DNA from 3 places in the Proteiniphilum sp. LBM24028 genome. Region 1 is predicted to be linked to each of the others. Evidence: riboswitches for the same ligand, from Rfam matches in the RefSeq annotation. Region 1 holds a riboswitch; each other region holds the start of a gene.

Evidence for each region. A riboswitch is a leader RNA that binds a small molecule or an ion and turns the genes downstream of it on or off. The one in region 1 is predicted to bind cobalamin.
Region 2: it holds a riboswitch for cobalamin, as region 1 does, so the genes downstream of both, AC1HCU_RS04905 (TonB-dependent receptor plug domain-containing protein) here and AC1HCU_RS03705 (TonB-dependent receptor plug domain-containing protein) in region 1, are expected to answer to the same signal.
Region 3: it holds a riboswitch for cobalamin, as region 1 does, so the genes downstream of both, nrdD (anaerobic ribonucleoside-triphosphate reductase) here and AC1HCU_RS03705 (TonB-dependent receptor plug domain-containing protein) in region 1, are expected to answer to the same signal.

The regions. Positions count from the first base shown of each region.
Region 1 is NZ_CM152817.1:955,296-959,579, forward strand. It holds gene AC1HCU_RS03695 (PKD-like domain-containing protein) at 1-132, opposite strand, end outside; gene AC1HCU_RS03700 (YncE family protein) at 216-1,391, opposite strand; gene AC1HCU_RS03705 (TonB-dependent receptor plug domain-containing protein) at 1,388-3,502, opposite strand; cobalamin riboswitch at 3,666-3,881, opposite strand.
Region 2 is NZ_CM152817.1:1,248,007-1,252,290, forward strand. It holds gene AC1HCU_RS04905 (TonB-dependent receptor plug domain-containing protein) at 1-1,702, opposite strand, end outside; cobalamin riboswitch at 1,804-2,054, opposite strand; gene AC1HCU_RS04910 (acyl-CoA carboxylase subunit beta) at 2,177-3,709, opposite strand; gene AC1HCU_RS04915 (acyl-CoA carboxylase biotin carboxyl carrier protein subunit) at 3,721-4,224, opposite strand; gene accC (acetyl-CoA carboxylase biotin carboxylase subunit) at 4,258-4,284, opposite strand, start outside.
Region 3 is NZ_CM152817.1:1,070,881-1,075,164, forward strand. It holds gene ahcY (adenosylhomocysteinase) at 74-1,492, shown strand; tRNA gene AC1HCU_RS04230 (tRNA-Lys) at 1,599-1,671, shown strand; cobalamin riboswitch at 2,264-2,471, shown strand; gene nrdD (anaerobic ribonucleoside-triphosphate reductase) at 2,648-4,284, shown strand, end outside.

The sequences.
Region 1 (4,284 bases):
TATTTTGTCGCCTATGTTTAATAGATACTCGCTGGTTTCGATTCCCGAAATATCGGGAGCCAACACTTCTTCTTTACACGCGGTAAAGAACATTGCCGTGAATAGCACGGCAAGAAGAATCTTCTGTTTCATCTTGTTTTTGAGTTTAAGAATTAATGAAAAATGTAATGTTTTTATCCTATAGGTTTTGAGATGCCATGTGTTACGTCTTTACATTATCTACTTGGCACCAGTACAAAATGCGCTGGAATCTGTCCCGCTTCCAGCTCCCATTTTTTTCTTCCGGAGGAAGTGAAGCAGTAGAGTGCACCGGGAGTAACGTAGTTTCCGGCATCAGTAATATAAATGTCTTTGTTTACAGGGTTTACCATAATGCCATAGGGCTTTTCAATCTGTTTATCGGTACCGTCGGTAATGATGCTGCGGGTTACTATTTCACGCGTACGCGTATCCACAATGCTGTACGAAATTTCCCAATCGTGCGTTATGTAGCTAAACTCGGTGCCGTACACGTAAAGCAAGTCATCATCGATCCAATAGTTGGTGGCGGCAATGGGTATTGTATCGGTAACTTCGCCTTTTGCACGGTCGATGAAAAACAAACGGGAAGGCAATCCTTTGTAATCACCGCGCGAACTTACCCACAGATTGCCTCGCCCGTCGGCTTTTATCCGCTCTAAATTATACGCCACGTCAATGCGTCTTTCTTCCTTGAATGAGGCTATATCGATCACGGAAACTGTTCGCTCGTATCCCCCGGTACTGTTCGCGCCCATATATCCGCCCGAATTTGCAACGTAAATTTTGTTGTCCACAATTTCCAGTTCATCGGGTTGAAAGCCTACCAAACACCGGTCTACCTCTTTTAGTGTGGCGGTATCTACTTTTGCCACAAAGCCGATTTGTGTGTAATCGGGGTCTATCACAACCGGCCCGGCATAGGAGGTAACGTAGGCATATCCGTCGTGAAACTTGATGAAGCGGCAATTGGGTATCTCTATTTGTGCGATGCGCCTGGTGGTTGCCACGTTCATCACTTCCACCTTGTTGGAGACGTTGATTACAGCGTAGAGTTTGCTGCCGTATATGCCAATGTCGTTACCCACATCTCCCATCTCTTTGGGGATTTTGGGGTTTCGTTCGGCATAGATGTTTTTCTTGTAAACGGCGGTGGCAAAATCGTAATAATCCAATGTGGCTTTGTTGTTACCCATATTGCCCTCGTTGAGGAGGTAGAAGCCCCAATACCCGTCGATATATTCGGGGAAACCGGTGAGGATGTCTTCCGAGAGTACCACTTCCACATCGTCGCGACACGATGAGAAAGCCGTAAGCAGGGCGATAAACCATATTCTAATTCCTAACTTCTTATTCCCAATTTCTTGCATCATATTTCTGCGGTTATTGAAAGTTTATAATTTCTCCTGGGCATAGGGTAATTAAGTACCACATCGTAATCTTGACTGAGCAGGTTATTTATTTCCAACGCTACCCGCATATTTATCTTTTTTATCATGAATTTTTTACTTACTGTCATATCGTTGGTGTACCAGGGCTGCTCGTATTCGGCGGGGATATTTGCCGAACTATGGTAGCGTTCGCCCACGTAGATAAAACTGTAGTTCAGCTGCCACGATTTGTAAGTGAGGCTTGCCACTGCTGAACCGTTGTGCCACGGAATGTAGGTAATTTGCCCTCCCCACGTGCTTTGTTGCAGAATCGGGTTTTTACGCTTGGTAAAATCTTCCGCCTTTTGATAGGTGTACGTTAGGCGAAGGTTGAAAAGCAAATCTTTATACGGTTCAACGGTGATCGATGCGGCTGCATCCATACCACGGATTTTCACGTACCCCAAATTCATCATCATCCACCGGTATTGCCCGCTGCCTTTGGGGACAGCAACAATTTTGTCGGTAACCTCGTTGTAATATGCATCGGCTTGAAATTCCCACTGCTTGATGATATTTTTCTCATAGGACTTCTCATACCTGAATCCCACGTTATATTGATGGGTAAATTCCGGTTTGAGCTTGATGTTGCCGATGTCGGTATAATAGAGGTCGTTGAAGGTGGGCATTCGGAAAATATGCTTATAAAAAGTGCGAATGTTTAAATTTTGACTTTTGAATGGTTTGTAGGATATAAAGAATGCAGGGGTAAACTCATGTTTATCGGGTGCGGCTTTGGCGTTGTCATCGGCGGCAGTGTTTCCCGAACTGATTCGCTCGCGCACGAAAGTTGCCAACACACTGCCTTGCATTTTCACTTCACCGAGATCGGTTGCACTTGCCAAAGCTACGAGCGTGGTAAGCCGTTTCGGGAAAACAAAACCGTCCAAATTGGATGTCAGTGTATTGTATTGCATATCTGCCGATAACACCGCATCCCACTTCCGTGTGATGGAGTACTTGTTGGCTACAGAAGCATACACCTCCTGTTGACGAAATGTGTTGTCGATAAGCATCAGCGTGGTGTCGGGATTGAGGTAACGCATATAATCATAGGCATATTTGGTATTGATCAACACGTCGTATTTTGGAGTAACGCTTTTTTGAAAAACACCTTGTGTGAAGAAACTGCGGTCCCACTGCCGTTGAGAATTTTTCCACCGGTTATTTACGACGGCTCCGGGAATACCTCGTTCCGAATCGTAGAAATAAGTTTTCACTCTCCAATATCCACCGGAAATCGTCCCGAACAATCCTCCTTCAAAGCGGAAAGAATAGATATCGCCGTTTTCTCTCACCGCAGTGGTGTCGTACATTACTTCGCCGGTATTGGGGAAAACGCGTCGATAGCGATACTTGTATTTTCCAGATGAGTTGATATATTCACCGTTGATGGAGGCACTCAGATTATCTTTAAATTTATATTCGTACAACACAGAGGGATTAATGAGGTCGAAAGAACCTCCTTTGGTGGAAGTACGCAGGTTGTATCGCTTGTTTTCCACGAAACACGGGGTACGCGATCGGAGATAAACTGTGGCTGAGGATCCGAAATCTCTCCCCGGCTGAAAGATGTTGCTTTTTTGTCCGTTGTAAAGCGAAATCTCCTCGATGTTTTCCAGTGAGAATTTACCCAAGTCTATTTGACCGTTCTGTGCGTTTCCCAACTGAATACCATCGTAAAAAACACCCACGTGATGGGTTCCCATACTGCGTACATTTATGGTTTTCAGTCCGCCAATGCCTCCGTAATCTTTAAGTTGCACGCCCGAAAAATAGCGTATGGCATCGGCTACCGAAAAAGAACTCAGGTTTTTAAGTTGCTCGCCCGACAGTTTTTGTACGGGAATCACTTCTTTCATCAATGGACTTCCGTAAACAACAAACTCATCCAACTGAAGAAACATCGCGGTAGAGTCCCTGCCAGATTGTGAAGTCTCGGTTTGAATTGGCGGTTGTTCGGGCTTATTCGCCCCGGCTTGTGCAAACAGATTGCCTGCCGTAATCAGCAGCCCGATTACAACGAACAGCGAGGTTTTCTTACACAGATTCATTCTTTCCGAAAATTAAACTTTCAGAAAGCGGATCATTGAGGTGGAATTATAACACACGCGGTAAAACGGCTTATGAAGTATAAGTAGCCAAAATAATAAAACAGAAGAATCTGCCGTGGTACGTGTTTTCGTTCTTCAAGCTCCAACTCCCCGAAAGCTATGAAACATTTTATCTATTTTGGCAGGTCTTCTGACTTACTCGTCCTTTGTGCTTCCTTCCCACCCCAATAATTGTCGGGACAGTGGATTTGGGTATTGCACAAGGCTCTTCATTGAGCTTACAGCAGCGGGTCTGTTCAGGATTTACACCTGATTCCCTTTTCATTATTCGTTCCGAAGGATAAATAGAACGAATAACACCAAAATTTGTGTTTGCAAAGATATGAAAGATATTTTAGAATTCAAGAAGTTTTTATGGGATGATTTATTTTGACTTTAACTTATCAGAGTGAATTCTCATTTTTTATGGTTTTCCATAAGCGTGCTGAAACCTCCTTTCTCCGAACAATGGATAAACAACCGCTGTTCAATATTGTTTTTCATCTGCAGGAAGCGAAAGGAAAGGGCTTCGACAGTTTCAACCCTTTTTACGCTGGTCAATTTATGGTTGTCTTATGTAGAGAAATCAAGTGAAATATCCCTAACGGTTTCTTGGTATTCAGGTGCATTGATACCTGCAACTTTAAACCTTTTACGTGAGTTCTTTCGGCTAGATGGGTACCTTCGACTTTCAATATTTCTGCTTCCTCTTTTTGCTGCGCATATAGCCGATTGTTCCCGAA
Region 2 (4,284 bases), 290 kb from region 1:
GGGCCTGCTGGTAGGTATATGTTATTCTCAGGTTTAGCAGCCACTCCCTGTGCACTTCCAAAATGGCAGAAGCCGACAGGTCGACACCTTTAATCTCCGCCTGTCCCAGGTTTGTCATCATCCAGCGGTACATGCCATTTCCTTTGGGAACTGCAATGATCTTATTGGTGACTCTGTTTAAATAGGCATCAGCCTTTATCTCCCAATGACGTATGACCAACTGACGGAAAGATTTGTCATAGGCTGCTCCCAGATTATACTGATAACTTTCCTCAGGATCCAGGTCTGCGTTGCCTATATCGGTATAGTAAAGATCGTTGAAGGTAGGCATCCGGAAACTTTGCTTGTAAAAAGCACGGATATTGAGGTTGTGTGAGTCGAGAGGTTTATAATTGAGAAACAGGGCAGGGGAGAGCTGTTCTTGGACTGAACGTTTCTGCTTATTTCCCGCAACACTTTCGATGACCCAACTACTGAGGATGCTACCCTGCAGCGTGACTTTATCAAAATCTGCCGCTGTAGCCGCCGCGATGAGGGTATTGTAGCGTGTAGGTTCCCTGAAGCCGTCAATGTCCGACTGAAGCCCGTTCCACTGCCAGTCCGCCGCGAGGGAGATATCCCAGTTGCTCAACAGTGCAAATTTGTTCACCAAAGAAAGATATGCCTCCTGCTGGGTGAAGGAATTATCGATATACATCAGGGTGGTATCAGGATTGAGATACCTCATCCGGTCATGGGCATATTTCGCGTTTACCAGGATATCATATCGTGGTGAGATAGATTTCCGGAACGAACCCTGGGTAAAGAAATTCTTGTCCCATTGCCGCTGTGATCGCTTCCATACATTATTTACGATGGCGCCGGGAATACCCCGTTCCGAGGAGTAAAAATAAGCTTTCAGGTTCCAGTTTCCGGAAGGCACAAATCCATGCAATCCTCCTTCAAGCCTTAATGCATTCATATCGCCGTTCTCCCGGGTGGCTGTGGTGTCGTAAACCAGTTCGTGGGTGACTGGGTGTATCCGTTTATAACGGTATGCATACTTGCCATTTGCCGATATCCACTCCGTGTTAAAGGTTGCGGAGAGTGAGGAAGAGAGTTTCTGTTCCCACAAAAGGGAGGGATTGATTAATCCGAACGAGCCCGATCGGAGGATTCCCCTGAGGTTGTAGTTTTTATCATTTTCGAAACGGGGATAGCGCGTACGCAGGTAGATGGAACCGGAGGAGCCGAAATCCCGGGCAGATTGAAAAATCTCGCTTTTCTGGCCGTTGTAGAGGGTAACCGACTCCAAATTATCGAGTGAGTATTTGCCCAGGTCAATCTGCCCGTTCTGGGCATTACCCAACTGAATTCCATCATAGAAAACACCCATGTGGTTGCTGCCCATACTGCGGATATCTACCGTTTTCAGACCTCCTATACCACCATAATCCTTGATCTGGACACCCGAGAAATACCGGATGGCGTCGGCTATGGATAAGCTGTTCAGCCCTTTCAGCTCATTTCCTGAAAGCTTTTGTGCGGGAATAATCTCTTTGTTGGCTTTTGCAGATACCACTACCTCCGGCAGATAAAGGCTGTCGGCCAGATTCATCATACCATCCACAGGCTGGAGGGATGTAACTGCCCGTGCAGAATAAACAGTGACTGGCAGAATAACTACGATCAGAGATAATAATATCAGTTTTAACGAATTCATCTATACCGAATTGATTTCGGTAAAGCATGATGAAAATGAAACACGTTGTAAATAAAGTAATTGTGTGTCGTCTTCATGCTTTATTCCCCGAAAGCCATGTAACTAAAATGAAACTGTTGGCAGGTCTTCTGACTTACTCCCGTGTCTGAACGCCTTCCCGAAACCACTCTGATTGTCCATGGATTTTTCTCTCCAGGTACAGAGTGTATATTCAGTGGCAAAAGGTGTTTTGTTCAGCACATAAGCGGAGCTTACAGCAGCGGGTCTGTTCAGGATTTCCACCTGATTCCCTTTTCATTACCTGTTCCGAAGCCGAGAAGGAACGGGTAACACCAACATTTCTAAAGGCAAAGATACAAAAAAACAGGAATAGCTCTTCTCTTTTCAAAAGAAAAGTCCAAATAAAGTTTTATCACATTGCAAACAACAGGTTTGAAACAGAATAAATTTGATGTTCACCGGGGTGGCATTCTCTTATAACGGCATGTTCCCATGTTTCTTAGGTGGATTAGATTCAGTTTTGTTGGCCGTCATTTCCAACGCCTGAATGAGTTTAATCCGGGTAGTTTTAGGGAGGATGATTTCATCAATATATCCTTTTTCTGCAGCGCGGTAGGGGTTTGAAAACAATTCGCTGTATTCATCCGCCGCATGCTGTCGTTCTGCCTCGTCGGAAGAGCGGTATAGGATGTTTACAGCTCCTGCTGCACCCATCACAGCGATCTCAGCATTGGGGTATGCGAAGTTCACATCGGCTCCCGACTCTTTTGAGGACATGACTATATATGCGCCGCCGTATGCTTTGCGTGTGATAAGTGTAATTTTCGGCACCGTTGCTTCGGCGTAGGCATATACGATCTTGGCTCCATGACGGATGATGCCATTATGTTCCTGATCGCGCCCCGGAAGGAATCCAGGTACATCCACAAAAGTAATAAGCGGAATGTCAAAGCTGTCGCAGAACCGGATAAATCGTGCGGCCTTATCGGAGGCGTCGATATCGAGCACGCCGGCCAAATAGGCAGGCTGGTTTGCAACAATACCCACTGTTCTGCCTCCCAGCCGTGCAAAGCCGATCACGATATTTTGTGCAAACTGAGGCATGATTTCAAAGAAGTAATTCTCGTCCGCTACCTCTTTAATGAGCTCCTTGATGTCGTAGGGCAGGTTGGTATCGTCGGGAATCAGTGTCTGCAGTCCAGGTGATTCGCGGGAGATACTGTCCTTTGTGGGCACAAGCGGAGGATCTTCCATATTGTTGGAAGGAAGAAAACTTAACAGCTCACGGATCATCATTAATGTTTCTTCTTCATCATTCCCCACGAAATGGGATACACCGCTTTTTGTCGCATGTACACTGGCACCTCCCAATTCTTCCTTGGTCAATGTTTCATGCGTGACCGTTTTCACTACATCGGGTCCGGTCACGAACATGTTGCTCTTGTCCTTTACCATGAAAATAAAATCGGTCAGCGCAGGAGAATAACAGGCACCTCCCGCGCAGGGACCCAATATGGCTGAAATCTGGGGGACCACACCCGATGCCTTGATGTTCTGATAAAAAATATCAGAGTATCCACTTAATGATGACACTCCCTCCTGAATACGGGCACCACCCGAATCGTTTAACGCTATGACCGGCGCGCCGTTTTTTAGGGCCAGCTTCTGAACCTTCACAATTTTATGGGCATTTGAACGGCCCAGTGAGCCCCCGAACACGGTGAAGTCATAGGCATATACATACACCAGGCGGCCATCGATTTTTCCATAACCACTCACCACACCATCGCCGGGAATACGTTTTTCATGCATGCCATAATTGTGCGATTCATGTGCCACAAACTTGTCTATTTCAACAAATGTGTTATCATCCAGCAATAGCTTTATCCTTTCACGGGCAGTCAGCTTACCGGACTCTTTTTGTTTCTCTATCGCTTTGGCTCCGCCTCCCAATTCGGCTGCTTTATTTTTCTCCTCGAAAACCTGAAATTTTTCCTGAAGTGTCATCGTTCCTGTAGTTAATTTGTTTTGAATGAAATGAGTAGCTGATCACGGGTCACAGAGTCACCCTCCTCCACATGAATCTTCTCTACGATGGCATTTTGAGCTGCAGTGTAGGTACTTTGCATTTTCATTGCCTCTACCACAATGAGGGGATCCCCCTGCTTCACTTCCATCTCTTCGGATACCATGATTCTCACTATTTTACCAGGCATGGGAGAGGTGATAGTCTCCTGCACCTCTTCCACGACTTGTTGCCGTCCCCTTAAATATTTCTTTTGCGGGTTCGACAGTTCGATATCAAAATAACGAAAATTTGTAGTGATGGTATATTTTCCTTCGGAATGACGAACCGATTCTGCATTGTAGGAGCGTCCTCCATACAGAATGGAACAAAAACCACTTTCTGACATGACCACGTCAATGTCATATAATTTTCCGTCTACAGTGATCTCTACCCTGTTTCCATCCTTCGATATCATTTCCACTTCACATGTTCTCCTGCCTGTCTTCGCTTTCATATGATTAAGCTGTTGATTTCCAAAAGTACCTTTTTATATTCGCAGTACGCCTTTTTGTTT
Region 3 (4,284 bases), 120 kb from region 1:
CCAAAGGTAGAAACATTCTGTAAATTTCGTAACTTTGCACACTTAAAAATCGATAAATCAAAAAGGAACCAATATGAACAATAATTTCTCCTCTGATCTTCCCTATAAAGTGGCAGACATCAGTCTGTCCGGTTTCGGAAGAAAAGAAATCGACATTGCCGAGCATGAAATGCCCGGATTAATGGCCATACGAAAGAAGTATGTTGCCGAAAAACCTCTGAGAGGTGCCCGGGTAATGGGTTCACTCCACATGACCATTCAGACGGCTGTGCTGATAGAGACCCTGGTGGAACTGGGTGCCGACGTGCGCTGGGCCAGCTGTAACATCTTCTCTACTCAAGATCATGCTGCGGCCGCTATTGCTGCTGCCGGCGTGCCTGTGTTTGCCTGGAAGGGTGAGTCATTGGAGGAGTACTGGTGGTGCACGGAGATGGCGCTCCGTTTTCCCGGTGGAAAAGGACCCCACCTTATTGTGGACGACGGCGGTGATGCTTCTCTGCTTGTGCACATGGGATATATGGCTGAAAAAGATGCTTCTACTATCGACAGGAAGGGATCCAACCATGAGGAACAGGTGATCCTCGATACACTGCACCGTATCCTGAAAGAAGATGGGCAACGCTGGCACAGAACCATTACCGAGATGAAGGGCATTTCCGAGGAGACCACTACAGGTGTTCATCGCCTGTATCAGATGCTGGAACGTGGTGAACTGCTTGTACCGGCGATTAATGTAAACGATTCGGTAACCAAGTCGAAATTTGACAACCTTTATGGCTGTCGCGAATCACTTGCCGATGGCATCAAACGGGCCACCGATGTGATGATTGCGGGCAAGGTCGTTGTAGTGCTGGGTTATGGCGACGTGGGCAAGGGTTGCGCCAAATCGATGCGCTCTTATGGTGCACGGGTGATTGTGACCGAAATTGATCCTATTTGCGCCCTTCAGGCTGCCATGGAAGGATTTGAAGTGACTACGATGGATGAAGCGGTAAAAGAGGGCAATATCTTTGTCACCACGACTGGTAACCGCGACGTGGTGACCATTGAACATTTACAGCAGATGAAGGATCAGGCCATCGTCTGCAACATCGGTCATTTCGACAATGAGATACAGGTGGATAAACTGGTTAATTTTCCAGGAATCACCCATCTGAACATCAAGCCACAGGTGGATAAGTATACTTTTCCTGCCGGCAATTCTCTTTTCCTCCTTGCCGAAGGACGTCTGGTGAACCTGGGATGTGCTACGGGTCACCCTTCCTTCGTGATGAGCAACTCCTTCTCAAACCAGACTCTGGCGCAAATTGACCTCTGGCGGCATGATTATAAGGTGGGCGTGTATCGTCTGCCAAAGCAGCTCGATGAGGAGGTGGCCCGGTTGCATCTGGAACAGATTGGTGTGAAACTCACAACGCTCACTCAGAAACAGGCCGATTATATTGGTGTACCGGTGGAAGGGCCTTATAAGCCGGAGCATTACAGGTATTGATTGAGAGAATAAGTGAAAAAAACCATTATTTTATCACATGATCAGTTGGAAAAACAAAATAAAGGTTTTATCTTTGCACTCGCTTTTGCAAGAAAGCATTTAGGCTGATTCGCTAGCTCAGCAGGTAGAGCACATCCCTTTTAAGGATGGGGTCCTGGGTTCGAGCCCCAGGCGGATCACTGGAAGAGGGTGTATCACAATGTGATTTCACCCTCTTTTTATTCGGATACCTTCTGAGAACATATCCCAATATTCATTTCTCAGGAGGTTAGATTTTATTTTGAGACAGCCTCTTTTCCTTTTCCAGAGAGGATTTTTAACTTTTAAAGTCGAGTACGAGATAGTACGAATTACAACGTGCTCTGGCATACAGCTACATATTTTTCATTTAGTACGAAAACATTTCTAAAATACCCTATGGGGCGTTGGTTTATACCGGTGTGCTCCTTAGGCCATTCGAGATATCATTGTCGTTTTTTTCCGTATTACGTACTCGAGGTGAATCATTTATGAAAGCGAAAATGGTTATTAACAAAATAAACAGGTAGCCAATTCGTCTGCTTATATTTATTGTTTTAAGTTAGAGAGAGGAATTATTTCCACATATCTCTCTTTGTGTTTTTCTAAAAAGAAAATTTAATTGAAAAAATAATTTTATAAAAAGATTATAATTAAATTATAAGACACTTATAATGAGAGTTTATTGTTGATAGATTGAAGTTGTTAATAACTATTTTGGGGGATTTTGTCAAAAAATTAAAAGTTATTTTTTACATTTGTGGTGCACTTGGTTCTTATCAAAATTTTCTTTTTGGATAAGATTAAAAGGGAATGCCGTGAAAGTCGGCGACAGTTCCCGCTGCTGTAAGCTCCATAAACGTGCCGAACAAATCCTTTGCCACTGTCCCTACTCCTTGGGATGGGAAGGCGTTCGATAACGGGAGTAAGTCAGAAGACCTGCCAAATGCATATTATACGCTTTTGATGTCTTTCGGGAAAAAAGATTGTCGAAAAATATCGCGATACAGCTCAATATGTATTCCCATATTTTTAGATTAAGAGATTTATAGACACTAAGCCTGTAAGTTTACTGGAAAATCCCGACATCTGTAAAGTGAATGGTCTATATGTCTAACAACTAAATAGTCTACAAAAATGAACAACAAAGAGCTTTACATTGTGAAACGCGACGGGAAGCGCGTATCATTCTCCATTCAAAAAATAGAAAATGCTATTGCCAAGGCATTTCTTTCTGTAGGAGCATTTGCCACACAAGAAGATTTCATATCCATTCTCTCGCGAGTACACGTTTCCGATGGAATGACTGTGGAGGAAATTCAAAATCAAGTAGAAGTGGCCTTAATGGCCGAAAAATATTTCGCCGTGGCTAAATCCTATATGCTCTATCGACAAAAACACGCCGAGACACGCGAAACACATGATAAAATGACATTCTTAATGAACTATTGTGATGCACAGAATGCTGCCACTGGAAGCAAGTTTGACGCCAATGCCAATGTGGAAAAGAAAAACATCGCTACGCTTATAGGCGAACTACCTAAAAAAAACTTCATCAACCTGAATCGGAAAATGCTTACCGATCGAATGAAAGAGATGTACGGCAAAGAGTTTGCCGATAAATATATCGGTATGCTTAATGATCATTTTATATACAAAAACGATGAAACAAGCCTTGCTAATTACTGTGCCAGTATTACCATGTATCCATGGTTGTTACAAGGAACAATTCCCATTGGAGGGAACTCTGCGCCGCCTACCAACTTGAAGTCTTTTTGTGGCGGATTCATCAACATGGTGTTTATGGTTTCGAGTATGTTGAGCGGAGCATGCGCAACTCCCGAATTTTTAATGTACATGGATTATTTTATTCGACACGAATATGGAGACGATTATTTTACCCACATTGCTGATATAGTAGATTTATCGAATCGTCGCCGTACATTGGATAAAGTAATTTGCGATTATTTTGAACAAATAGTTTACTCTATCAATCAACCCACGGGTGCTCGCAATTTTCAAGCTGTTTTTTGGAACATTGCCTATTACGACCGTCCTTATTTCGAAAGCCTCTTTGGTGAATTTGTATTTCCCAACGGCTCGAAACCAATTTGGGATTCACTCAATTGGCTACAGAAACGGTTTATGAAATGGTTCAACAAAGAACGCACCAAGACGGTTCTTACCTTTCCCGTGGAAACAATGGCTTTGCTCTCGAAAAACGGTGATGTCATTGACACCGAGTATGGCGACTTTACGGCGGAAATGTATTCCGAAGGGCACTCGTTTTTTACTTATATGAGTGATAATGCAGACTCGCTTTCGAGCTGCTGTCGACTGCGAAACGAAATTCAAGATAACGGTTTTAGCTATACTCTTGGTGCGGGTGGAGTTTCAACCGGCTCAAAAAGCGTGTTGACCATTAATGTGAATCGATGTGTACAATTTGCCAAGCGTACGGGGCAACCTTATATGGCTTTTTTCGAAGAAGTGGTAGATTTAACACACAAAGCGCAAATTGCTTACAACGAAAATTTGAAAATGCTGCAACAAAAAGGAATGCTCCCATTGTTTGATGCAGGGTACATAAATATTTCCCGTCAATATTTAACCATTGGAGTAAATGGATTGGTAGAAGCTGCCGAGTCGCAAGGCATAGAAATTAACGACAATCCATCTTACATGGCATTTATTCAAGAAATATTGGGATTAATAGAACGTTACAACAAAAAATACCGCTTATCGGAATTAATGTTCAATTGCGAAATGATTCC